DNA from 3 places in the Brucella sp. GW823-FHT04E01 genome. Region 2 is predicted to be linked to each of the others. Evidence: predicted binding sites of a transcription regulator. Region 2 holds the regulator's gene; each other region holds the start of a gene.

Region 1 (4,384 bases), on a different contig from region 2:
CCATCCAGCGCTGAACCTTGGCTCCCATGCAGATATCGCCCCCCTTTGCGCCTATCTGCAGACAACCCGCAACGATCTTCTGCCTCCGGCCCTAAAACTTGCCCCCCAGATCGGTGACAAACTTGACCTGCTTCGCGCAAGCGGATCGCTTTACGCGCAGATGTCAGGCTCAGGTGCAACCTGTTATGCGATCTACGAGGATATGGCCGCCACAGAGCGGGCAGCAGCACTTCTCTTGGCCGAACGACCCGACTGGTTCGTCATCGCAACCCAAACGGCTCCCTCCCAAAAGTAGTTTCTGAACGGCCTCCCAACCGAGAGTCTGAAAAATCGCCCTATTGTTCACTCTCATTGGACAATATATTGGGACAGACTGTTCGCTCTTTTTGAACAAAATGCCTTTTACAACAGTTTCGTGAATACTGATATATAATATAACTTATTGATTATATTTAGTTATTTCTCATAAATTATCTACATTCCATAAAATTGGCTGCACGAATGTGTGATTAAGAAAACATTTTCGTGACTGGAACTTTTACCCACTGTCACCCATTTCAGCTGCATCGGAACGACGAACAAAACGCCGCTCCACTTTCCAAGGAGATAGGAAAATGAAAAAGATTGTTCTTGCTGCCGCTGCCCTCGCTCTTAGCGCCGGTGCTGCCTTTGCTGAAAACCCCCGCGTTGGCGAACCTGCCGATCTTTATGCAAACGACCGCACCCCGGTTGCTTCCCAGAAGGTCGACTACACCGCTCCCGCTTCGATCAGCCAGTCCTCATTCCAGGACGGTTCGGCTCATCGCTTCGGTGACGCATCGCCTTCGAGCTACCAGAACTAAGTTTTCCGAAAACTTAGGCGCAGGACGTCGTCAAAAGCCTCCCAGCGGATGACGCCCCGATGAATTCCCAAGCTGGATATTCCTCCCAATCATTCAGCTTCCCCAGTTATCTCCCCGATGGATGGCATAGTGCCACCCGGGAGCCCCGGAAAGGCTTCTATGCCATCCGAAGGGGCGATTTTAAGGATTACGAAAATGAAAAAGTTTGCTCTTGCTGCTGTTGCCGTTGCCCTTAGCGCCGGTGCTGCTTTCGCTGAAAACCCGCATGTCGGCGAACCTGCCGATCTCTATGCAAACGACCGTACGCCGGTTGCAACGCAGAGCCAGAAGCTCGACTACACGGCTCCTGCTTCGATCAAGGCTCCGGTCTATCAGGACGGTTCGGCTCATCGCTTTGGCGATGCTTCGCCTTCCTCTTACCAGAACTAATCCGGCCAGAACTAATCCGGCCAGAACTAATCCGGTCAGCATGTCTGACGAAAAGGGCGAAGCTTCCAGCTTCGCCTTTTTGTTTTGTTCAGTCTTCGTCGGGCGGCAGAATGGGGTGTTTGAGACGGACCGGCCGCAAGTGCTGTGGAAGCAGATCAAACGCCACGCCGTCGAGCAACAGCGGCTTCAAAAGATCCAACCGAACCAGAAGCCCGGCATCGAGCGTCGCCTTGTGGCCGAAGATTTTACGGACCGTGCCGAAGCCGCTATCTTCCGGCAGTGAAAAGCGCGCAGTACTCCCATCATTATCCATGTGGCGGCGGAGGACTTCCTCCCATCCTTCCTGCGGAATAGCGCCCGGTTTCAGCAACAGTACCCACGGCGTGCGGATTTCTGCGAGCGCCGCCTCAATATCCATTTCGGCATAAAAGCTACAGCCGGCACCGAGCGCGACGAGAGCGGTTTCGTCCGATGACCCCCGGTCGACGACCGTAACACGGCGCAGCAACCCCTCCACAACAGCCGGCACCAAAGCCGAAAGCGTGTGGGCCAGTGCTCTTTCTGAATTCAGGGTTTCGATGACCACGGACAACATGCGCGTTTCATATATCAAGAACGCGTGAACGGAAAGCTGCTGCACATATGTTCTTGCTTTGTTCTAAATCTTGCGATAGGAATAGATTCATCAGAACAGAATCGCATGGCAACACGGCACGCGCAACAGAACAGTTTTCAGCCCTGAAGGGGGCTCCTGTTCCCCGGTTTGCTTTCGCCGTGGCTGCACAACGCCAGATGTTTCCATTCAGGGAGACGAAAATGGAAGTGATCCAGCAGGCAGATATCATCAAGCAGGCCGACATGGCTGCCTTCGGTAGTGGACGCGCGGATCACGCCAATGCGATGATCGGTGAGGCAGGCCTGCGCATCGATCATGCTCGCAGGCGCGGACGCGGCGCGGGCATCAACCCGACCGGACGCTTCGAGCCGACGACGCGGCATGATTTCGATGACGGCTGGACCACGCTTGAGGAACTGCCGCCGTTCAAGACCGACGTGCAGATCGAAAAGCCGCGCACGATCATCACCCGCAATGATTCACCCGACATCAATTTCGACCGCTCGATCAATCCCTATCGCGGTTGCGAGCACGGTTGCATCTATTGCTTTGCCCGTCCGACCCATAGTTACATGGGGCTTTCTGCCGGTCTCGATTTCGAATCCCGCCTGTTCGCGAAGCCGGATGCAGCGCGCCTTCTGGAGCGCGAGCTCGCCAAGCCCAATTATCAGCCGAGGACCATCGCCATCGGCACCAATACAGATCCCTATCAGCCGGTCGAGAAGAAATGGCGCATCATGCGCGAAATTCTCGAAGTGCTGGAGGCTGCCAATCATCCGGTCGGCATCGTGACGAAATCCGCCCTGGTGGTGCGTGACGTCGATATTCTAAGCCGCATGGCCGAGAAAGGGCTGGCCAAGGTCGCCTTGTCAGTCACGACGCTCGATGCTCATCTGTCTCGCACGATGGAGCCGCGCGCCTCGACGCCGACACTGCGGCTTCAGGCCATCCGTAAGCTGGCCGATGCGGGTATTCCAGCGTCCGTCATGATGGGGCCGGTCATTCCGGGTATCAACGATCACGAGATTGAGCGCATTCTGGATGCAGCCTATGCGCAGGGCGCGCGCGAGGCGGGTTATGTTCTGCTGCGCCTGCCGCTCGAAGTAGCCCCATTGTTCAAGGATTGGCTGCTGCGCAATTACCCGGATCGCTATCGTCATGTCATGTCGCTGGTGCGCTCCATGCGCGACGGCAAGGATTACGATGCCGAATGGGGCAAGCGCATGCGCGGCACAGGTCCCTATGCATGGCAGATCGGACGCCGTTTCGAGATCACAGCACGCAAGCTCGGTTTCAATGCGCGTCGCCTTCAGTTGCGCACCGATCTGTTCGAACCGGTCGAAAAGGGAGGCAAACAGCTTTCACTGTTTTAGGCGAGGCACACAAAGGGGCTCCAAAAGGCGAACTTCACCTTGGGCTGGTGCCGCTTTTCAAACTGCATATCCTATCAGTCGTCAGTTCAATTCCCGTCTGATTTCTTTTCGGACGGAGGGGCTACCTGCTTTCACGCCACCATCCTCGAGCAGGGCCCTTGCGGAGAATCGGAAGCAATGCGAGCATCGCCGCCAAATGAAACGCTCGGCTTCTGATTCTCCGCTTCTCTTTGATATCCCACTCGCGCCTGACTTTTCTGAAGAGAAAAGATTGCTTGCGCGCGGACTGAAACACATCGTCGGCATAGATGAAGCAGGACGTGGACCTTTGGCCGGTCCTGTCGTGGCTGCTGCCGTGGTGCTCGATATCGACAACCTTCCAAACGGTCTGGACGATTCCAAGCGTCTCACGGCTGTAAAGCGTGAAGCGCTCTACGAAACCATTCTGGAAAAAGCCATCACCGTTTCGGTGGCAAGCCTCAGCGCGCGCAGCATCGATGCAAGCGATATCAGGAAAGCCGCGCTTGAAGCCATGCGTCGCGCTTCTGTCTGCCTGACCTTGCAGCCATGCCATGCGCTGATTGACGGACGTGATGTTCCGCCCGGACTTCGCTGCCCCGGATCAGCTCTGGTCAAAGGCGATCAGCGTTCCGTCTCCATCGCCGCGGCCTCCATCGTCGCCAAGGTAACGCGCGACCGTATGATGATGCGTGCCGGAGCGGCGCATCCACCTTACGGACTGGAAATCCATGCCGGCTACGCGACCGTGAAACATCGCGCCGCCATAGAAACGGCTGGTCCCGTTCCCGGCATCCACCGCTATACTTTCGCGCCCATCAAAGGCCGTTACAGCGTTTAAACAGTTGCAAGCTTGGCCGCGAAGCCGAAAAGCAGCGCTGCAAAGCCCCAGCGCTGTACCGACTGTATGGCAGGATAACGTTTGAACAGGCTTCCAAGCGACGAACCTGTGAAGGCGTAGATTGTGTCGAACGACAATCCCACGATCGTCATCACGGTCCCCAGCAACGCGAACTGGAGCGTAATGCTGCCATTTTCGGGATGAATGAACTGCGGCAGCAGGACCGAACAGAAAAGCAACGCTTTCGGGTTGAGCAGATTGGTGA
Region 2 (4,384 bases):
CGATCTGATTCCCCTATGCCATCCGCTGATGCTGACCAAAGTAGCCGTCGAAATCGAGCCGGATCAGACATTGCCCGGTTTGCGCGTTCGTGCGCTGGCCAAGCTCAAGGGGCGCACCGGCGTGGAAATGGAAGCCCTCACCGCCGTTTCTGTCACATGTCTTACGATCTATGACATGGCCAAAGCCGTCGACAAACATATGGAGATCGGCGGTATCCGCGTTACCGAAAAGAGCGGCGGCAAATCAGGTGACTGGAAAGCATAAACCGCTAGACTTTGCTCTGGATCAACTCGTCTGGACAGATTCTGTGGTCTAGACGGGTCAACAATTCAGTTCGAGAGGAAACGCCATGTCCCTTCTCCCGGTCGATGAAGCACTGGCCCGCATCCTGAAATCCGCAGAACCGCACGGTAAAGAGCAGGTCGCATTGTCAGATGCAGGTGGGCGCGTGGTTGCAACACCTGTTTTGGCACATTTTCTGCAGCCGCCGTTCGACGGATCGGCCATGGACGGTTACGCCCTGATCGCGCCAGACAACATCTCATATCCCGTCGAGTTCGACATCATCGGCGAGTCGGCTGCAGGAAATCGTTTCGAAGGTGAACCGGGAACTGGTCAGGCGGTCCGGATTTTCACCGGCGCGCCACTGCCCAAAGGCACGGACACGATCGTTATTCAGGAGCACACTGAGCGTTCGGGTAACCGGCTAACCGTTCACGAAGGCATAGAACCGGGACGACATATACGCCGCGCAGGCCTCGATTTTTCACCCGATAGCATCGTCATTCCCAGCGGGCGGGCGCTGGATGCTGCGGCCCTGTCGCTGGCAGCGGCCAGTGGCAATGCGAAAATCGACGTGTTTCAAAAGCCCAAAATAGCAATCATTGCGACCGGCGATGAACTGGTTCCACCGGGCGAAACACCCGGAAAAGACCAGATTGTTGCATCGAACAGCGTTGGAATCGCCGAGATAGTAAGGCGAGCCGGCGGAGCGCCACATGATAAAGGGATCATTCCGGATGATCCTGCCAAAATCAAACAGGCAATAGCAGACAGCCTGCAAAGCGGCATCGACATTCTGGTGACAATCGGTGGCGCTTCCGTCGGTGACCGGGATTTTGTGCATGGAGCACTGCAGAAACAGGGCGTCAATCTCGACTTCTGGAAGATCGCCATGCGGCCCGGCAAGCCCCTGATGTATGGGCGCATCGAAGCGAACGGCAAGATCGTGCATGTCATCGGCCTACCGGGCAATCCCGTTTCGAGCTTGGTATGCAGCCTCGTTTTTCTCCGTCCGCTCGTCGCCAAGCTTGCCGGAACGAACCTCGATGCCGATATCCGACCTGCAAAGCTGGGCACTGACCTGCCTGCGAATGACCACCGCCGCGATTATATCCGGGCCACAATCGAATCAAACCCTGATGGAACGCTGACCGCAAAGCCGTTTCCGGTCCAAGATTCGTCCATGCTTTCAGCTCTCGTCGGTTCAAAAGCGCTTCTCATCAGGGATGAAAACGCTCCTGCTGCCACTGCTGGCGATGATTGTCGCGTTCTCATGCTGTAGATCGAGCGCAATTCTCGGCCTCACTAAAGCTTGAGAAAACAGACCTAAGTCATCATAAAATATATGTTATTCGAAGCAGCATCTGACATGCCGTGCCCGTGATGGTCTTGCCCTGAAGTATTCCGTTCAATCTCACCCTGAGCGTTAATGGTTTTAAAACCATTGCAGAACAAGACTGGAACATATAGTGTTCGTTCTGGTTTTGTTTTTCTCGATTCTTGGCCGGGAGGGTGTCGCGCATGTTAACCCGTAAACAGCACGAGCTTCTGCTGTTCATTCATGAACGTCTAAAAGAAACGGGCATTCCCCCGTCTTTCGATGAAATGAAGGAAGCGCTCGATCTGGCTTCAAAATCGGGTATCCATCGTCTGATCACCGCCCTTGAGGAGCGTGGATTTATTCGCCGTCTGCCGAACAGGGCGCGTGCGCTTGAGGTGTTACGTCTGCCGGATTCCATCGCTCCGGGCCTCAATGCACAAAAGAAGTTCGCTCCCAGCGTTATCGAAGGCAGCCTGGGCAAAACGCCTCCGCCACCGGCACGCCCCGCCCCCGTGGCTACCAATGACGACACGTCTGGAACTGTGTCCGTACCGGTCATGGGGCGAATTGCTGCGGGTGTACCGATTTCAGCAATCCAGAATCAGACACACTCCCTCAGCCTTCCGCCCGAAATGATCGGTGCGGGCGAGCACTACGCGCTTGAGGTCAGAGGTGATTCAATGATCGACGCCGGCATTTTCGACGGTGATACCGTCATCATTAAACGCGGTGATTCAGCAAACCCCGGCGAAATCGTGGTGGCACTTGTCGATGACGAGGAAGCGACTTTGAAGCGCTTTCGCCGCAAGGGTGCATCCATCGCTTTGGAAGCCGCAAACCCGGCATACGAAACTAGAATATTTGGCCCGGATCGCGTTCGTGTGCAGGGCAAGCTTGTGGGCCTGATCCGCCGCTACTAGATCGTAGTGTAGCCGGTTTTGGAGATAAGCTCCGAGTTCAAACAATGGAGCGGTTCCAGTTAAGAACAGAAACGTGGAACCGCTCTTTATTTAGTTGCAGCGCGTTGGTTCATCGCTAACACCTGATGAACAAACTCCGGCATTTTGAGCGGAGTGGGATTTTGGTTTGTACTCGCGCTCGGACAAGCCACGTGCTGGACGCGAATGGATGCGGTGCAGATGCCAGGGACGACTTGGCGCATCAATTGCATAGGTAATTCGGTCCTCCGGCTGCAATTCAGATGTTTGCTGGCTCATCCCGGGCTTTGCGACGTCGTAGGTGTCGCCCGGTACAGCTCTGAAAGATCGATTTTGATCTGGCCTTTCTCCGAGCCTGATCTCGACGGCTCCCTTTAGTGCCAGTTCCTGCTTGCTGATACTCAGGATAGTGGAACGTTCGCACGCCAGATCTTTGCCGGAAACGGCGAGAATAACCACATCGCCGATATTGCAGGCTATTTCCAGCATCGCGACATCTGCGGTGTAGGCTAGTGTACGACCATTACGCAGACTGATCGTGCAAAGTCCATCTTCGCATTCGAACCCGTCCCCATCAGTTCGCTTTTTGTTTTTGCCGGATGGCGGCGCAATGAACTCTTCCACCAGATAAGCGGTTTTCCAATTGTCGATTGTGAACTGTGACGGTCGGCTTCGATTGACTGCGAACTTCCCGTCCGCGAGCCGAACCCCCACCAGTTTGGCATCTTCCGAGATCACGATGTCAGGAAAGGGCTCCCTGACGAAAGCAGCAAACCCTAGAACGATGAACGGCAGCGCCAACACCTTCAATCTGGTCGACAGAACAACAACCAGAACGAGCGCAATGGTCCAGAGAACGATAGTGAGTGCGGGCATGGCCCCAGGATTACCGTCTGGTGACCACTTTGCAACAAAGGCAGCAATGTGCCTGACTGCGAAAATGCCCCAGCCCATTATCTGCAAAGGCACCCAGTCCAGTTGCAATGGCATCAGCACAAGACCAAAGACGGCAAACGGCATCACGAGAAGAGCTATTACAGGCTCAGCGAGGACATTTCCTACCAAGCCGAACGGCGCTGTATTGTTGAAGTGATAAGCTGCAAAAATCCCGCTCGCCAGTCCGGCAATGAGCGAAGTAGCCGCCGCCGCTGTGATCGGCTTCAGGATTTTTCCAGCGAAGCTATAAGCGGTCTTCCCACGTTTTTCCGTGCCAACCTGCCTGACCGCGTAGCGCTCGCTCCACCAGGCATAACCGGCAATCAACGCAGCCGTAGCCGAAAAAGACATTTGAAAACTCGGTCCCAGTATCTCATGCGGCGAAATTGCAATCATAGCGATGGCCGCAATCGCCAGATTGCGCATACTGATGGCCGCTCGGTCTACCAGCAAAGCTCCGAGCATGACTGCAATCATCACATAGCTTCGTTGTGCAGCGACATCCGCACCTGACATGGCAAGATAGAAGGTACAGCTCAACAGGGAGAGAAAGGCCGCATATTTCTTCACCGGATGCCGCGCACTGAAAGCCGGAAATAGCGCGAAGACGGATCGCAACGTCAGCATGACAACGCCAGCGGCAAGCGCCATATGCAAGCCCGAGATCGACAGAATATGTGCGAGCCCCGCCTTGCGCAGGTCTTCATTTGTCCGCTCGCTGATCCCCGCACGCGTGCCTGCCACAAGCGCCGAAGCAACACTGCCGTCCTCGCCACCGATCACTTCCTCGATTCGCTCAGACACCCGCACGCGCAACATGGCGATCCATTGGGAAATTTTCGCAGTCAGTTCGTCTGGCTGAGAAACCGTCGCCACTTTGGGTGTTCCGAGAAAGAAACCATTGGC
Region 3 (4,384 bases), on a different contig from region 2:
CCGCACGCCATTCGCGGTGACTGCGACCGTATGCTCGAACTGCGCTGACAGCTTTCCGTCGCGCGTTACCACCGTCCAGCCGTCCTTTTCTGTCTTCACCTTGGCCGTTCCCTGATTGAGCATCGGCTCGATGGTGAACACCATGCCTTCGCGCAGACGAACGCCGGTGCCCGGCTTGCCGAAATGCAGAACCTGCGGTTCCTCGTGCATCTCGCGACCGATACCGTGGCCGCAATATTCCCGCACGATGCTGTAATCATGCCGCTTGGCGTGACGCTCGATGGCATGGCCGATATCGCCCAGCGTCGCGCCGGGTCGCACGGCAGCAATCCCCTTCCACAAGGCCTCATAGGTCACACGGACCAGCCGTGAGGCAAAGGGAGCAACGTCACCGACCATATAGGTCTTGCTGGAATCAGCGATATAGCCGTCCTTTTCCAGCGTGATATCGAAGTTGATGATCTCGCCGTTTTTAATGATCTCGTCATCCGACGGCATGCCGTGGCAGACGACTTCGTTCTTGGAACTGTTCAGCACATAGGGATAGTCATATTGCCCCTTGCTGGCTGGCCGCGCCTGCAATTCGCGGGTGATATAATCCTCGACCAGATCATTGACCTGCATCGTGGTCATGCCCGCCAGCGGCGTGCGGTCGAGAAGCGCAAAAACAGAGGCAAGCAGCGCGCCGGATGTCGCCATTTTCTCCACTTCGGCAGGGGTTTTGGTCATGACGACTGCACAGTAAGAACGGGCAGAACCGGCAGCTCGACCCGTGCTGCGCGCAACTGCATCTGCACGATCTCGTTGAACGACAGGTCGGGATGGGCTTGTGCCAGCATGCCGATCTTCATCCAGTATTCAGCCTGCGCATTGATCGACCGGCACATGACGTCACTCGCCTTGCGCAGTTCCTCATGCAGCTCGTCGCCGATTTTCACGATACCCATAGTATTGTCCAGACCATATAGTTCATATACGGATCATATATAAACCGTATATACCCATCGATCAAGCTCTCCACTGTTCCTGCTCAAGCAATCAAAGTCACTTGCATTTAGTATGGTGCCATACTATAAGTCGCCGTATGGAAATAATCGAGCAAAAGCACCACGCCCTTCTGGGCGAAATGGAACGCCGGCACAGCCCGTCCACCGACGCGCTGAAAGCCTGCTTTGAAGTTTTGTCACTTGCTGCGGCCATTGACCGGGATTGCGCCAACCGGCTAGCTCCGCACAAGCTTTCGGAGGGCAAGTTCGTCCTGCTGTTTCTGCTGCACAATGCGCCCGACGGCCTCTCGCCGCACGAGCTTTCAGAACGCGCAGGCGTAACGCGCGCCACCATCACCGGCCTGCTGGACGGGCTGGAGCGCGATGGTTTCCTCAAGCGTCACGCGGATAGCGAGGACCGCCGCAAACTGACTGTCCGGCTGACATCCGAAGGGATGCTGCTGGCGCAACAGCTTTTCGAACAACATACCGCATGGATTGCAAGCCTGATGAGCGATCTCTCATCAGGTGAACAGCAGCTTCTCAGCACCTTGTTGCGCCGCATCTGGAGCCGCACCGATGCCGGTCGCTCTTTCAAGATCAATGAAACCCTAAGGGATATGACATGACCTATTACCTCGCCGAGCTTTATTCCCCGAAATCGAGCTGGCACGCGCTTGATGCTGAAGGCAGGCAGTCCTTCTTTGAGAAAGTCGGCGCGGGTATGGGCGGGCTTGGCGCGCTCGGTATCGAGGCTTTGGCATTGGGTCCCGTCGACGCGACAAAGTCTTTTGCGCCCAGCCAGAGCTTCTTCGCCATCTGGCGTTTCCCGGATGAAGCAGCTCTCGACATGCTGATTGCCGGAATCACCGCCACCGGCTGGCATGATTATTTCGACACGATCAATGCGGCTGGTGCAGGCACCGACCTTCCCGGCCATCTGGCGCAACTGGCAGGCGTGCCTTTCAGGGACGCCGCCTAATCCAAAACCACTATCGCGATGATAGAGCGTATCCCGAAAAGTGTGAAACGCCTACGCAAGGAAATCAGTCCACTGGACTGATTTCTGATCCCGCTTGACTCTTGCCTCGCTCGATTCAATACTGGAACATATAGAGAACAAAAAGATGGAATCTAGACGTGAGCGGCATCGACATCGCGGCGCTGCGGCGCATGGTTACGACCATTGAAGGCAACGATCCGCAAGGCAGTTTTGCAAATCAGGGGCAAACGGGCTTCGGGCGGGCGCGCAGTTTCACGCTCGGCCTTGCCGGGGCGGATGCCGCCTTTCCGCATGGCCTTGCAGGCGACGCGCTGCATGAGGTTTTTGCCGAAAACCCCGGCGCGCATATGGCCGCGACCGGCTTTGCGCTAGCCTTTGCCGCCCGTGCGGCAGAACGCGCCGCAGAGCCTCGTCGCCCGATTATCTGGATCGAGGAAGAAAGCGCTGCAAGTGAATATGGCGGGCTTTATCCGCCGGGACTTCATGCCTTCGGGATCGATCCGTCGCGACTTCTGATCGTGCGCTGCCCCACGGCACAGGATGTCCTGAAGGCGGCAAACGATGCGCTGGAAGCCGGAAGCGGCGGCAAGGCTTCGCATCTTGTTTCCGGTGTTGTCGCCTCGGTGACAGGCCAGCCGAAATGCCTCGACCTGACCGCTTCGCGTCGTCTGCTTCTGGCAACCGAAACCGCGCAGCTGCCCGTCATCCTGCTCCGGAGCCACCGGACGGCTGTGCAAAGCGCTGCCGTCAGCCGCTGGCGGGTGGCGCCCGCGCCGTCCCGTTCAAGTGGAGCGAACGCACCCGGCAAGCCTGTCTTTTCGGCGGTTCTGGAACGCAATCGCCACGGCACATGCGGGCAATGGATCATGGAATGGAACAATGAAACCCAGGAATTTGGTGCTAACGAACGGGATGGCAGAACGTCTGTTTCTCGCCCTCTGGTTTCCGTTTCTGCCGACCGACCGGCTTCGCAGCAGCACTCCGCCTGATGGTAAACCGCACCTGCCTTTGGTTGTGACCGAACGCACGACCAATGCGCTGCGCCTGACAGCAGTGGATGCCGGAGCGGCAAAGCTCGGCCTTTTTCCCGGCATGGCGCTAACGGATGCGCGCGCCCGCGTGGAAAGGCTTGAAGTGGCAACGGCAGCACCGGAACATGATGCGGCATTACTCAAGCGTTTTGCCCATTGGTGCGAGCGCTACACGCCGCTTGTCGCCTTCGATGAGCCGCATGGGCTGATGCTCGACATAACCGGCTGCGCGCATCTTTTTGGCGGGCTCGACGCCATGCGTGCCGATGCAATCCGGCGTCTGGAACGAGCCGGGCTTGGCGTACAGGCGGCGGTTGCCGATAACAGTTTTGCCGCGCGGCTTCTGGCACGGGGAACGAAGGGCGGTGTCTTCAGCAGGGCGGAGGCCGACCGGCTGCTTCCCCGCCTGCCGCTCTCCGCGCTTGAACTGGCGCAAGCTGCCGAAACCGGCCTCAAGCGCGCCGGATTGAAACGCATTGGTGATGTGATGGGGCTTCCGCGCGCCGCACTCACCGCCCGCTTCGGCACCGATCTTGCCACCAGGCTTGACCGGCTGGCGCGGCGCGAGCGCGCGCCGATTTCCCCCTTGCGCATCATGCCGCTCAGTGCCGTCGAGCGCCGCCTGTCAGAGCCGGTTACCGCAATGGAACTGGTCGAACGCATCTTGCAGGAACTGGCGCAGGAGCTTTTTACGCAGCTTGAACCGGAGGGAAAAGGCGCGCTTCTGATTGAGGCCTTCTTCTTCCGTGTCGATGGCGAAGTGCGTCATATCCACATCGAAACCGGCCAGCCCTTGCGCAGCGACAAGGTTTTCCTGCGCCTTGCGCGTGAAAGGCTCAACGCCTTGACCGACCCGCTCGATGCAGGTTTCGGCTTCGACATGATCCGGCTGGCAGCGCTGCGCAGTGCGGCAATCGCCCAGCGCCAGACGGGGCTCGACCAGCATGAGGAAGATGAAGCGGGGTTTAGTCAGCTTGTCGACCGGCTTTCGGCGCGGCTTGGACAGAACCGCGTTCTCGTTTCCTTTTCGCGCAACACGCATATTCCTGAACGGGCCTTCGGCCTGCGCCCTGCCCTTCACACGGATGGCAAGGGCGAAGCCGATTATGAGAGTGCGGCAGCACTTCCCCCAGCGTTTCCCCCAGTGCTTCCCGGTGACCCGCCAGCGCGCCCCATAAAACTGTTTCGCCCGCCGCAGTTGATCGAAAGCGTGGCGGAAGTGCCCGACAGTCCGCCTTCGTTTTTCCTGTGGCGGCGGGTGCGCCATCATGTACGCCTTGCCGAAGGACCTGAAAGGATCGAACCGGAATGGTGGCTCGCAATTGGTCACGCGGTTCCGGAGCTGCGCGATTATTACCGGGTGG

The links. Region 2 encodes LexA, which represses DNA repair genes until DNA is damaged. Its sites were predicted from a motif close to TGTTCNNNNTGTGTTCNG; they were not measured.
Region 1: AC1RHM_RS15810 (PA0069 family radical SAM protein) is a predicted target of LexA. The motif match lies at 1,915-1,932, and genes of this name have one in related genera.
Region 3: AC1RHM_RS17690 (ImuA family protein) is a predicted target of LexA. The motif match lies at 2,091-2,108, and genes of this name have one in related genera.

What each region holds. Positions count from the first base shown of each region.
Region 1 is NZ_JBXAIK010000004.1:131,257-135,640, forward strand. It holds gene AC1RHM_RS15790 (4-(cytidine 5'-diphospho)-2-C-methyl-D-erythritol kinase) at 1-295, shown strand, start outside; gene AC1RHM_RS15795 (hypothetical protein) at 615-842, shown strand; gene AC1RHM_RS15800 (hypothetical protein) at 1,038-1,271, shown strand; gene AC1RHM_RS15805 (glycosyltransferase family protein) at 1,360-1,866, opposite strand; gene AC1RHM_RS15810 (PA0069 family radical SAM protein) at 2,088-3,260, shown strand; gene rnhB (ribonuclease HII) at 3,457-4,119, shown strand; gene AC1RHM_RS15820 (LysE family translocator) at 4,116-4,384, opposite strand, start outside.
Region 2 is NZ_JBXAIK010000001.1:369,260-373,643, forward strand. It holds gene moaC (cyclic pyranopterin monophosphate synthase MoaC) at 1-265, shown strand, start outside; gene AC1RHM_RS01915 (molybdopterin molybdotransferase MoeA) at 351-1,565, shown strand; gene lexA (transcriptional repressor LexA) at 1,805-2,524, shown strand; gene AC1RHM_RS01925 (ComEC/Rec2 family competence protein) at 2,615-4,384, opposite strand, start outside.
Region 3 is NZ_JBXAIK010000004.1:540,664-545,047, forward strand. It holds gene map (type I methionyl aminopeptidase) at 1-729, opposite strand, end outside; gene AC1RHM_RS17675 (ParD-like family protein) at 726-947, opposite strand; gene AC1RHM_RS17680 (MarR family winged helix-turn-helix transcriptional regulator) at 1,085-1,615, shown strand; gene AC1RHM_RS17685 (DUF6616 family protein) at 1,612-1,968, shown strand; gene AC1RHM_RS17690 (ImuA family protein) at 2,127-2,978, shown strand; gene AC1RHM_RS17695 (Y-family DNA polymerase) at 2,914-4,384, shown strand, end outside.